2 regions of the Caballeronia sp. S22 genome follow, and region 2 is predicted to be linked to the other one. Evidence: riboswitches for the same ligand, from Rfam matches in the RefSeq annotation. Region 2 holds a riboswitch; the other holds the start of a gene.
The links. Region 2 has a riboswitch for manganese ahead of mntP (manganese efflux pump MntP). Riboswitches for the same ligand answer to the same signal wherever they lie in the genome.
Positions count from the first base shown of each region.

Region 1: linked by a shared signal. The riboswitch ahead of ACEN42_RS14880 (sodium:calcium antiporter) and the one ahead of mntP (manganese efflux pump MntP) in region 2 are both predicted to bind manganese.

Region 1 covers NZ_OZ180035.1:3,168,131-3,173,754, forward strand. Annotated here, with positions in the region: gene ACEN42_RS14870 (tetratricopeptide repeat protein) at 1-216, opposite strand, end outside; gene vioA (dTDP-4-amino-4,6-dideoxy-D-glucose aminotransferase VioA) at 344-1,489, opposite strand; gene ACEN42_RS14880 (sodium:calcium antiporter) at 1,760-2,770, opposite strand; yybP-ykoY riboswitch at 2,859-3,031, opposite strand; gene ACEN42_RS14885 (ABC transporter substrate-binding protein) at 3,220-4,815, shown strand; gene ACEN42_RS14890 (MBL fold metallo-hydrolase) at 4,822-5,624, opposite strand, start outside.
Region 2 covers NZ_OZ180038.1:865,118-870,741, reverse strand. Annotated here, with positions in the region: gene ACEN42_RS30680 (MerR family transcriptional regulator) at 1-476, opposite strand, end outside; gene alr (alanine racemase) at 532-1,635, opposite strand; gene ACEN42_RS30670 (DUF6632 domain-containing protein) at 1,810-2,238, shown strand; gene mntP (manganese efflux pump MntP) at 2,204-2,773, opposite strand; yybP-ykoY riboswitch at 2,783-2,953, opposite strand; gene ACEN42_RS30660 (ester cyclase) at 3,068-3,514, shown strand; gene ACEN42_RS30655 (hypothetical protein) at 3,511-3,999, opposite strand; gene ACEN42_RS30650 (PQQ-binding-like beta-propeller repeat protein) at 4,076-5,624, opposite strand, start outside.

The DNA of each region.
Region 1 (5,624 bases), on a different replicon from region 2:
GGACGGACTGCCGGTTTGCACGTACAGCGTCCCAAGATGAAAGTTCGCGTCCGGCTGACCGGGCATTGCCGCCAGAATGCCGAGATACAGACGCTCGGCCTCGCCGTGCTCGCCGTTTTGCTGATGCTGCAGCGCGGTTTTCAGGGCGACGACGATATCCTGTTCGGACGGAGATGCAAGGGCGACGGCTTCGGCGAGCGACAGATGGCTATTCATGATGTTCTGTGTTACTTGGAATACCGCAAGTGTGCGGTCTAGGCATCAACGTTCATCTCCGAAGATGACGTCAGAAGGGGGCGTTGTTCGACCTATGACCTAAGCGCGGTCATCGGTGTCGCGCGGCTCAGCAGCTCTCGATGACCTCGACGATCCTGTCGATATCTGCCTCGGACAGCCCCGGGTAAATAGGCAGGCACAGCACCTTGGACGAGGCATCCGCCGCGCAAGGCAAGTTGCTTCGATGCGCTGACGGCAGTCCCCGATACATCGGGAAATCGGAGATCAGCGGATAGAAGTAGCGACGGACGATGATTTCCTGTTCGCGAAACTTGTCGTAGAGCGCGTCGCGGCTCAGCGGAAAGTCGGCATCGACTTGAATCGGGAAATAGGAATAGTTGGCCACCGTTTCGCCGCTGTCGCCAAGGCATCGGATACCTCGAACCTGACTTAGCAGCCTGCGATACGTCGCGTCGATTTTCTTGCGCGACTCCAGCGCGGCGTCGATGTGCTGAAGCTGCAGCATGCCGAACGCGGCGTTCACCTCGCTCATCTTGCCGTTGATTCCCGGCGCCACGACCGTGACTTCATCCACGAAACCGAAGTTCTTCAGATGATCGATTCGCTGTTTCGTTTTCGCGTCGGGACAGATGATCGCGCCGCCCTCGAACGTGTTGAACACCTTCGTCGCATGAAAACTGAGTACGGAGAGGTCGCCGTGCTGCAGCACACTGCCCGATTCGGTGCGCACGCCAAAGGCGTGGGCCGCGTCGTAGATGACCTTCAGGTTGTAGTTGTCCGCGATTTTCTGAATCGCTTCGACGTCGCAGGGATGGCCGTAGCAATGCACGGGCATGATTGCGGTCGTCTGCGGCGTGATCGCTTCCTCGATCCTCTTCGGATCCAGATTCAACGTGTTCGGATCGATATCGACGAACACCGGCTTGATGCCGTTCCAGAGCAGAGAATGGGCCGTCGCGACGAACGAGTACGGCGTCGTGATGACTTCACCGGTAATGCGGTGCGCCTGCAGCGCAGTGACGAGAGCAAGCGTACCGTTGGCGAACAGCGAGAGATACTTCACGCCGAGATAGTCGCAGAGCGCCTGCTCAAGCTGGCGGTGAAACGGTCCACCATTGGTCAGGATCTTGCTCGACCAGATTTCCTGCAAATAAGGCAGGAACTCCGCGAGCGGCGGCAGGTGCGGCTGGGTGACGTAAATGCGTTCGTCGGTCCGTGGAGGAACGGCGCGAAGTTGTACGCTGGCGGACATATGGGTTTCCTGTCGGACCGAAGATGAGTGTCCGGCAAATTATCCGTTCGACGACCGCGATCCAAAGCCCGGAGATGAGGCGGGAAACCGTGCTACTTCCGGCAATGGCCCCCGGGGCCGGCTGCGCTCGATCCGCCAGATTAAACGCCACGCCCTAAAGTTTTTTTCTTTTCACGCCGATAACGAACTCAAGAACAACAAGAACAACGCGCCGATGTCCGGCGCGCTGCTTCGCTCTTGATGCCCGCTTCGGCGGGCATTTCTTACTTCTCAGCGCCCGAGCGTCAACGCGAGATACGCCGCGTACAGCACGCCGTTCCCGAGCAGCGCCCACAGCACGACGCCATTGTCTTTCGCGTTGAACCGCAGCCACGCCGCCGCCGCGAGCGTGATCAGCACACCGGTCAGCACTTCGATCCGCGGCTCCCACGGCGTCAACATGATGCCGATTCCCGGCAGCAACGTCCCTTGAAACACCATCGCCCCGGTGATGTTGCCGAACGCGAGCGTGTCCTTCCCTCTGCGCGCCCACATGATGCTGTTCACCTTCTCGGGCAATTCCGTGGCGATCGGAATGATGATGAGCGACAGCAACAGCGCCGAAATCCCCAGCGCGTGAGACACGCCCTCGACGCCGTGAATGAATCCCTTCGCGCCGCCGACGAGCAACACGATACCGACGAGAAACTGCAGCATGATCGTGCCGAGCGACGTCTTCAAACCGAGACGCGACGCGAACAAGGCCTCGGGCGCCTCCGTCCCGTGTCCTCCCTCGACGAGCTTCGCCGAAGCCCTGAACGTCGAAATCACGTAGACGACATAGACTCCAACCAGCCCGGCCGCAAACAGCGCACGCACCTCCCACGCATGATGCGGCACGAACATCGCGGCGCACGCGATCAGGAACGCGCACAGGAAGAAGTTGAGATCGCGCGTGAAGCCGCTGCGCTCCGGCGTGATCCGTCCACGCAAGCCGCGCGACTTGAGAATCGCGACCGTCATCAGGCAAGTGGAAAGCGTCGCGAGCATGAGCGGCGCGCCGAGAATCGCGCCGACGCCGATCTCTTCATTGACCGCACGGCTCGATGTACCGCCGAGCAATGCGATGATAGGCACCGTCGTCTCAGGCAACGCCGTGCCGACCGCCGCGAATAGCGATCCGGTCACGCCTTCGGAAATGCCGAGCCGTTCGCCGAGATGTTCGAGCGCATTCGTGAAAAGCTCCGAGGCGACCAGAATGATCGCGAGCATCAACGCGAGTTCGAGGAAGAGCATCGTCATGCGGCACCTCGCATCGAAACATGCGACAGGCGCGCAAGCGTGCGCGAGAGACAGGGATGTTGTAGTTGTGGGGACACGATGATTCCACGGCCGGACGTCAAGCGAACCACGATGCGCCACGCGCCGTCCGACCAAGAACGACATAGCGCATCGATGGTCTCGCCAAACCGTTCCGGTCGAACGCGCCACGGCAGCAGAGCCGAGGATGTTGACGCGTTCTCCTTCGCTCACGAAGGAAGGCTACTCCCCAAAGACGGCGCAAGTTTAGCCTGCTGCGCCCGGTTTGGGCAAGCCGCGCATGCGCGGCAGAGAAATGTCATGAATATGCGTATGCCGATCGAATCGTTGTCGGCGCACGATGCATTCGCTAATCTAGCCGCGCCGGGCGCGTCGCTTGCTGCGTGCGCGCCATGCTCATCCACGAACAAAAATGAAGATCGGGAGATCTCATGCGCCTGAAATTATTTGCCGCAGCCGCAGCGGTGGCATGCTTCGCCACGCCGATGCTTGCGCTGTCCAAGCCGCTCACTGTCTGCACCGAATCGAGTCCGGATGGCTTCGACGTCGTGCAATTCAATTCGCTCGTGACGACCAATGCGTCGGCGGATGTCATCTTCAATACGCTCGTCTCCTACGACGAAGCCACGAAGAAGGTCGCGCCCTCGCTCGCGGAAAAGTGGGACGTGAGCAGCGACGGCCTGACCTACACCTTCCATCTACGTCCGAACGTTCAGTTTCAGACGACCGACTACTTCAAGCCCACGCGTCCACTCACCGCCGACGACGTCGTCTTCACGTTCGAACGCATGCTGTCGGACAGCAATCCCTGGCACAAGGTCGCGGGCGCGAGCGGCTTTCCGCACGCGCAATCGATGGGTCTCGTGAAGCTCATCAAGGCCGTATCGAAAGTCGATGACCACACCGTGAAATTCGAGCTCAACGAGCCGAACGCGACCTTCGTGCCGATTCTCACGATGGGATTCGCCTCGATCTACTCGTCCGAGTACGCCGACAAGCTGCTGAAGGCGAACCAGCAAAACGATCTGAACAGCAAGCCCATCGGCACCGGGCCGTTCGCGCTGAAAAGCTATACGAAGGATTCGGTGATCCGCTACGACGTCAATCCGGCGTACTGGGGTCCGAAGCCGAAGATCGACCGCCTGATCTACGCGATCACGCCGGATGCGTCCGTGCGCGCCCAGAAAATCAAGGCGGGCGAATGCCAGATCGCGCTCTCGCCGAAGCCGCAGGATGTGCTCGACGCGAAGAAGGACAAGTCGCTGAAAGTAAGCGAGGCGCCCGCGTTCATGACGGCGTTCGTCGCGCTCAATACGCAGAAGAAGCCGCTCGATAATCCGAAGGTGCGTCAGGCGATCAACATGGCTTTCGATCGCACGACGTACATGAAAACCGTGTTCGACAACACGGCCACGCCCGCGGTGAATCCGTATCCGCCGAATACGTGGAGCTACGACAAGAACGTCACGGCGTACAAGTATTCATCCGCCGATGCGAAGAAGCTGCTCGCCGACGCGGGCTTCCCGAACGGTTTCGACACGACGATCTGGGTGCGCCCGAATGGCAGCGTGCTGAATCCGAATCCGAAAGCCGGCGCCGAACTGCTGCAGGCGGACCTCGCGAAGATCGGCGTGAAGGCGCAGGTGAAAGTGATCGAGTGGGGCGAACTGATCAAGGAAGCGAAACAAGGTCAGCACGACATGCTGTTCATGGGCTGGGCCGGCGATAACGGCGACCCGGACAACTACATGTCGCCGCTCTTCAGTTGCAACGCGGTGAAGTCGGGCATCAACTTCGCGCGCTATTGCGACAGCCAGCTCGACAAACTCATCGCCGACGGCAAATCGACAGCCGATGTCGCGCAGCGCACGAAGGCGTATGTCGATGCGCAGAAGATCATCCACGATCAGGCGCTGTGGATTCCGCTCGTCTATCCGACGGCCGCCGCGCTCACGCGTGCGAATGTTGGCGGCTATAACGTGAGCCCGTTCGGGCGCGTGAACTTCGGCGGCGTTTCGGTGCAGTAAATATTGTCAGGCCGGCGTGAAGCGGATCACGCCATCGTCGCCGGTCTGACGCTTCAACGTTCCATCGAGCCAGAGCAGGTTCAGATGCGCGAGCGCTTCGCCGAGCGCGAATGTCATCTGATGAATGTCGAGCTTGCGCTTGAACATGATCGGCACGATATCGGCGGCGCTGCACGGTTTCGCGGCGCACGCCTCGCGCACTTCCGCCAGCCGCGCACGATGATGCTCGCGCAATTGCCCGATGCGCGTCTGCACGCCGCGAAACGGCTTGCCGTGCGACGGCAGCGCGAACGTATCGGCGGGCATCGTTTCATAACGGCCGAGCGATTCCAGATACAGCGCGAGCGGATTGCCTTCCGGCTCGACCGCGAACACGGACACGTTCGTCGAGATGCGCGGCAACACCATGTCGCCGGAAATGAGCAGCTTGTCGGCCGCGCAGAAGAGCGCGCTATGCTCCGGCGAATGGCCGTAGCCCGACACCACTTCCCAATTGCGCGTGCCGATACGGATAACATCGCCGTTGCGGATGCGCCGGTATTCGGCGGGAATCGACGGCACGAGCGTCGGGTAATAGCTGTCGCGCTTGCGCAAGGCATCGAGCGAGGCTTCGTCGGTCAGACCGTGCGCCGCGAAATGCGCCGCAGCGCGCTCGCCGCCTGCGTTGGAACCGTCGCCCGCGGCCATCACGCGGCCCATCGCGTACTCGCCCAGCGAGATCCACAGGCGCACGTTCCAGCGCTTTTTGTCGCCACCGTTGCAGATCCAGTCGGCGAGGCCCAGATGATCCGGATGGCAATGCGTGACGA
Region 2 (5,624 bases):
GCGATGAGCGCCGTCCATTCGGATGACTGCGTGTGCGTGTTGCGGTACATAGGCAGGCGATCGAGCTCTTCGGGCGAAAAGTAGCGGTCGAACATCGTCATCAACTCCAGCGTATTGAGCCAGTCGGCCAGCTCGGGCTCCTTGCCGTCGATCAGCATGCCGCGCAGATTTCCCAGGCGGTCGCGCAAACGCGCCGCCTTCTCGATCTGATGATCGAGCATGACGATCTGCCGCGCGATGAGTTCGGCAAGAGGCGTATCGGGCTGGGAGAGATAAGCGCCGATGTCGGCAAGCGAAAGGCCGAAACCGCGCAACGCCTGGATCCGGTGAAGCCGGGCGATGTCGTCGCGGTTGTACAGGCGGTAGCCGTTATCGGCGCGCGCTGAAGGCGTGAGCAGGCCAATGGCGTCGTAGTGATGCAGCGTGCGGACGGTCAGTCCGCTCTTCTTCGCCAGTTCTCCTGTTTTCAACAGCATGCGAGCCTCCGTTCAGTGCGCACGAAAGAGGCTAAAACCTTACGCTACGTGAGGGTCAAGCGGAATGTGCTTCAGGCTCGTTCGTCACGCCGGCGTCGATGCTTACCGGCACGCGCCGCGCGAGCGCGCATATCAGCTCGTAGCCGATCGTGCCGGACGGCTCGGCCACTTCGTCCACCCTGACGTGTTCGCCCCACAGCTCCACCGACGATCCGATGCCCGCCGCCGGGCACGGCGTCAGATCGACGGTGAGCATGTCCATCGACACGCGTCCGACGATGCGCGTGCGCACGCCGTCGATCATCACGGGCGTACCGGTCGGCGCGTGACGCGGATAGCCGTCCGCGTAGCCGCATGCCACCACGCCGATTCGCATCGCGCGGTCGGCCGTGAAAGTGCGGCCATAGCCGATCGTCTCGTTCGGCGCGAGCGTCTGCACGCCGATGATGCGGCTTTCGAGCGTCATCGCCGCGTGCAACGGAAAGCTTTCAATGTCGCGCGCGCGGCCCGTCGGCGATGCGCCGTAGAGGATCGTGCCGGGCCGCACCCAATCGCGATGCGCGCGCGGATGCCACAGCACCGCCGCCGAATTCGACAGCGAGCGCGTGCCGGGAAGATTGCGCGTGGCGGCATCGAATTCGTCGGTTTGCCAGTCGATCGCGCCATCGTCGGCGTTAGCGAAGTGGCTCATCAGGCCGATCGAGCCGACCGCCGCGATGCCCGACGCACGTTCCCACGCAGCCTCGAACTCGCCGGGCCGAAAGCCGAGCCGGTTCATGCCCGAGTTCATCTTCAACTGGATGTCGAAGCGCTCGCACGGCCGCGACGTTTTCAGCAACGCGAGTTGCTCGTCGCAATGCACTGTCACCGTGAGGCGATGACGATCCGCCGTCTCGACGTCCGCAGGCTCGAAAATGCCTTCGAGCAGCAGGATCGGCTTTCCCCAGCCGAGTTCGCGCACACGCACGGCTTCGTCGAGGTCGAGCAGCGCGATGCCGTCCGCTTCCGCGAGCGCCGGATAGATGCGCTCGATGCCGTGACCGTAGGCATTCGCCTTGATCACGGACCACACGCGCGACGACGGCGCCAGGCGTTTGACGAGTTGGAGGTTCTGACGAACGGCGTCGAGATGAATGCGCGCGGAAATCGGACGTGGCATGACGTGCTGGACAAAAGTTCGAAGGCAGTGAATAGATAAATCGTATCGGCCAAATGGCAGTCGTTGTTATTTTATTTACGCCGTTTTTTGGTGGATACGCCTGCCGACCGCAACGCCGTCCGGGCGCGCTTCGCGGTATCGTGCGCTCATGTTCGCGCCGCCGAGGATTTCGCCATGAACGACGCCCGCCGTCTCGCCTGTCTGCGCATCGTGCTCGTCATCGTCGGGCTGATCGCGTTGTTCGGCGTCTTTCCGCTGATGCTGCTCTGGCCTTCAGGATGGGCGTGGGAAAGTGGCCACGTAGACCGCTCCGAATACGCGCTGATGATCGTCGGCATCTATGCGACGCTCGGCGTGTTCCTGCTGATCGCGTCGCGCGCGCCGATGCGGCATCTGAGCCTCATCTGGTTCACGGTCTGGTCGAGCGTCGTGCATGGCGCGATCATGGCCGTGCAATCGTTCGGCGGCGCGGGACATCTCGGTCATCTGGCGGGCGATGTGCCCGCGCTTTTCATCGTCGCCGCCGCGCTTGCCGTCTTCACGCCGCGCGGCGACAAGGCGCGCAGGCTCAGCTCAAGTAGCCGAGATGCTCGGCCAGAATGACGCTGCCGACGCCGATCAGAATCAGCCCGCCGACGATTTCCGCCCGCTTGCCGATCGTCGCGCCGACGAGCCGCCCGACCATCACGCCGATCGTCACCATCAGCATGGTCGCGAAGCCGATGGTCGCGGCGGTCGAGAAGATATCGACATCGATGAACGCGAGGCCCGCGCCGACCGCCATCGCGTCGATGCTCGTCGCAAAACCGGTGAGCGCGAGCACCCAGAACGAATGCGAGTTGGGCTTTTCCTCGTCGTGGGGCGCTTCGCTGAAGCCTTCGCGGATCATGCGCGCGCCGAGCACGAACAGCAGGCCGAACGCGATCCAGTGATCCCAGGCCGTCACGTATTGCGCGGCCGCCTTGCCGAGCGCCCAGCCGACGAGCGGCGTCAGCGCCTCGATCACGCCGAAGATCACGCCGGTCTTCAACGCTTCCGCGATGCGCGGCTTGTGCAGGGTTGCGCCCTTGCCGACCGCGGCGGCGAATGCGTCGGTGGACATGGCGAAGGCAAGGAATATTGTGGAAGCGAGATTCATCGGGTAGCGCTCTGGTCGGGCAAGATGGAACGACAGAACGCGCGCCCGACCGGTCGCGAATTCTGTCGATGGTCTTGCCAACCTGTGATGGTTGCTCATGCCACGGTCCGAACGACCGAGCGTGTTGACATGAGCGCCTTTCCATTGCGGAAAGGCCGGCTACTCCCCAGCGAAGAAACGAAAGCTTAACACGGCTTAACGACCGTTCCTGCGTTTATGAGATGCGTTGAGGTACAGTGAGCGGGCAATGCCGCCGTTCCCACCTCGTGCAGACAGCACCGTGAAGGAGGCACCATGCCGGCAGCTCACCTGACTCAATCGGCCGCGCGCGAAACGGTCGAGCGTCTCTATCGCGCGTTTTCCACGAAGGATGTCGCGCTCTTGCGGCAAGCCGTCACGCCCGACTGGCAATACATTCCCGAGCCGCCCGGACAGAAGCCCGGTCCGGATCAGATGATCCCCATCTTCGAAGATCTCGCCAACGCGCTGCCCGACATGCACATCGAGATTCTCGACATGCTGGTGCAGGACGATCGCGTCGGCGTGCGCGCCGAAGTGAGCGGCACGCAATCCGGGCCGTTGCTGGGCATCGCCGCGACCGAGAAGCCGATCCGCTTCGCGATTCATTCGTTTCACGAACTGCGCGACGGACTCGTGTCGAAAACCTGGCATCTCGAAGACTGGCTCAGCGTGTTCCGGCAACTCGACGCCGTGCCGCAGAGAGTGAATCCCCCGGTCTAGCCGCGCCGGATTCGCGTCTTCGCGCCCGGCAACGCGTTCGCGCGCAGGACATGCTCCACGCACAATCCGACGAGCGTCGCGTCGAGCCGCTCCAGCGCGCTCGCCGCGGCGCGCAGTGCGGGCACATCCGTGCCGAACGAATCGAAGAAGAGCCATTCACGCTGCCGCGCCGCGATCCGCGCCTCTTGCGCCGCCGCGCACAACTCGCGCATGCGCGAGAATCCTGCCGCGCGCGCCTTTTTCTCCAGCAAGCCGACGAGCACTTCGAGCGGCTCACGCGCGTCAAGGACAGCGTTCGTGCGTGCGTCGTCGAAAAGCGAAAGAAAACGCAGCACGCTGCCCTGCAAACGGCGATGCGCATCGACGAGATCGCGTATCGATTCGGCGCGCTCGTGGTCGCGCGCCGCCTTCACGGTGATGATGGTCGCGCCGTAGCCGCCGTCGGCCAGTTCGCGGCCCGGTGCGTCGATAGATGGAGTCGCCATGATGCCCTGTAACCCGATGCAATTCGTTATATCGACAAGAATATAACGCATCGTGATTCCGGCGCGCGATCTCTCCTTATTTCGGCAATAACCCGAACACGGCGACAGCGTTTCTCGTGCCGACATACACCTTGCCGTTCGCGATCATCGGCGTGATGAACTTGTTGCCCTGACCGAACTGGTCACGCGCGCCCGCATCGTTGCTGCTGTAGAGCTGTCGGCCGAGATTGGTCGCGTCGTACGCGCGCAGGGCGCCCGTCGTGCCGTTCTGCGCAGCCCACAGGATGCCGTTGGCCGTGCCGTTCGCGGAAATGCTCGGCGTCGCGCCCGGAAAGGCGAACGCATTCGATGTCTGGCTCGTCGGCGTTCCCGAAAGCACGGCGTTCGTCACCGAGAAAGCCCTGATGCTGTCGCCGACCGCGCCGAAATAGACCGAGTTGTTGAAATACGCGGGTGCGCCGAACATCGGCCCGCGAATCTGGCCGACGAGTTCCTGATAGATGTGATCCGCGTTCGAATCGAATTTGCCCATCGAAAGACGGTTCACGACGTATATGGTCGCGTTCTTGCCCGCGCCGATCGCGAGATGGCGGACCGTGCCGCTCGCATCGGCGAAATCGGGCAGAACCATCGCGCCGCCCGAGCCTAGGTCCTCGTCCTGATTCGATTCCTGCACCGTGTTCGAGGGCTCGAAATAGTCCTGCACCCTGAGCGGCGACGTGTTCAGCCTCAAAAAGCCATTGCCGAAATTGCCGTTGATCGGCATTTCCTGTGCGTTTTGCGTCGGGTCGAAGGTGCCGTTCGCGTCGAGGAAAAAAATCGCTTCGCCGTCCGATGCCAGGCCCGCGCCGCTCATCCAGATCGAGCCCATCTGGCCGTTCGGCGTGACGTTCAGCACGCTCGCCTGTTGCAGCGTGTTCGCATCGTAGCCCATGACCCAGCCGGTGTACGGCATGAAATCGCAGTGCGAGGTCCACGAGGTGTACACGACGCCGTTGAGCAGGAGCAACGACGCGCGCTCGGCGTACTGGCCCGGATCGAACGTGAGCGTGCCGTTCTGGCTGCCCGCGCCGTTGCCCGGATAGGTCGCGCGAATTTCGGTCGGGCCGTTGAAGAGTTCGGCGCCTGTCGTGACGTCGAGCGCGTGGATGCGCTGGTGATAGCCGCCCGACCCGTCCTTCGACATGCCCACGACATACATTGCGCCATTCGGTCCGCGCGAACGGTCGATGACCGGCGTCGCCGTGACGCCGATGGTCGGCGTGATCTGCGTGCACTTGTGGTCGTCGCTGGGCGACTCGCCGTTGCCGAGCGTCGAGACTTTCCATAGCGTCGCGCCGCTATCGGGATCGAACGCGTAGACGCTCCCGTTCTCCGTCGCGACATACACGACGTTGTGCGTACCGCCCGCAATCGGGACGCCCGCGAGAAAGAGCGGCTGGGCATCGACGGCGCCGTCGACGGGGAAGGTCGCGAGCTTGCCGAAGCTGGCCGAATTGACGTTCGCGGGCGTGAGGACGGTTTCCGCGAGTTGTTGTCCAGTGCGGGCGATGTCGTTGTGCCAGGTGGCGACGTCCATCGGAGACGCGGCAGCAGGCGCCGACGCGCCCGACGGACTGGACGCG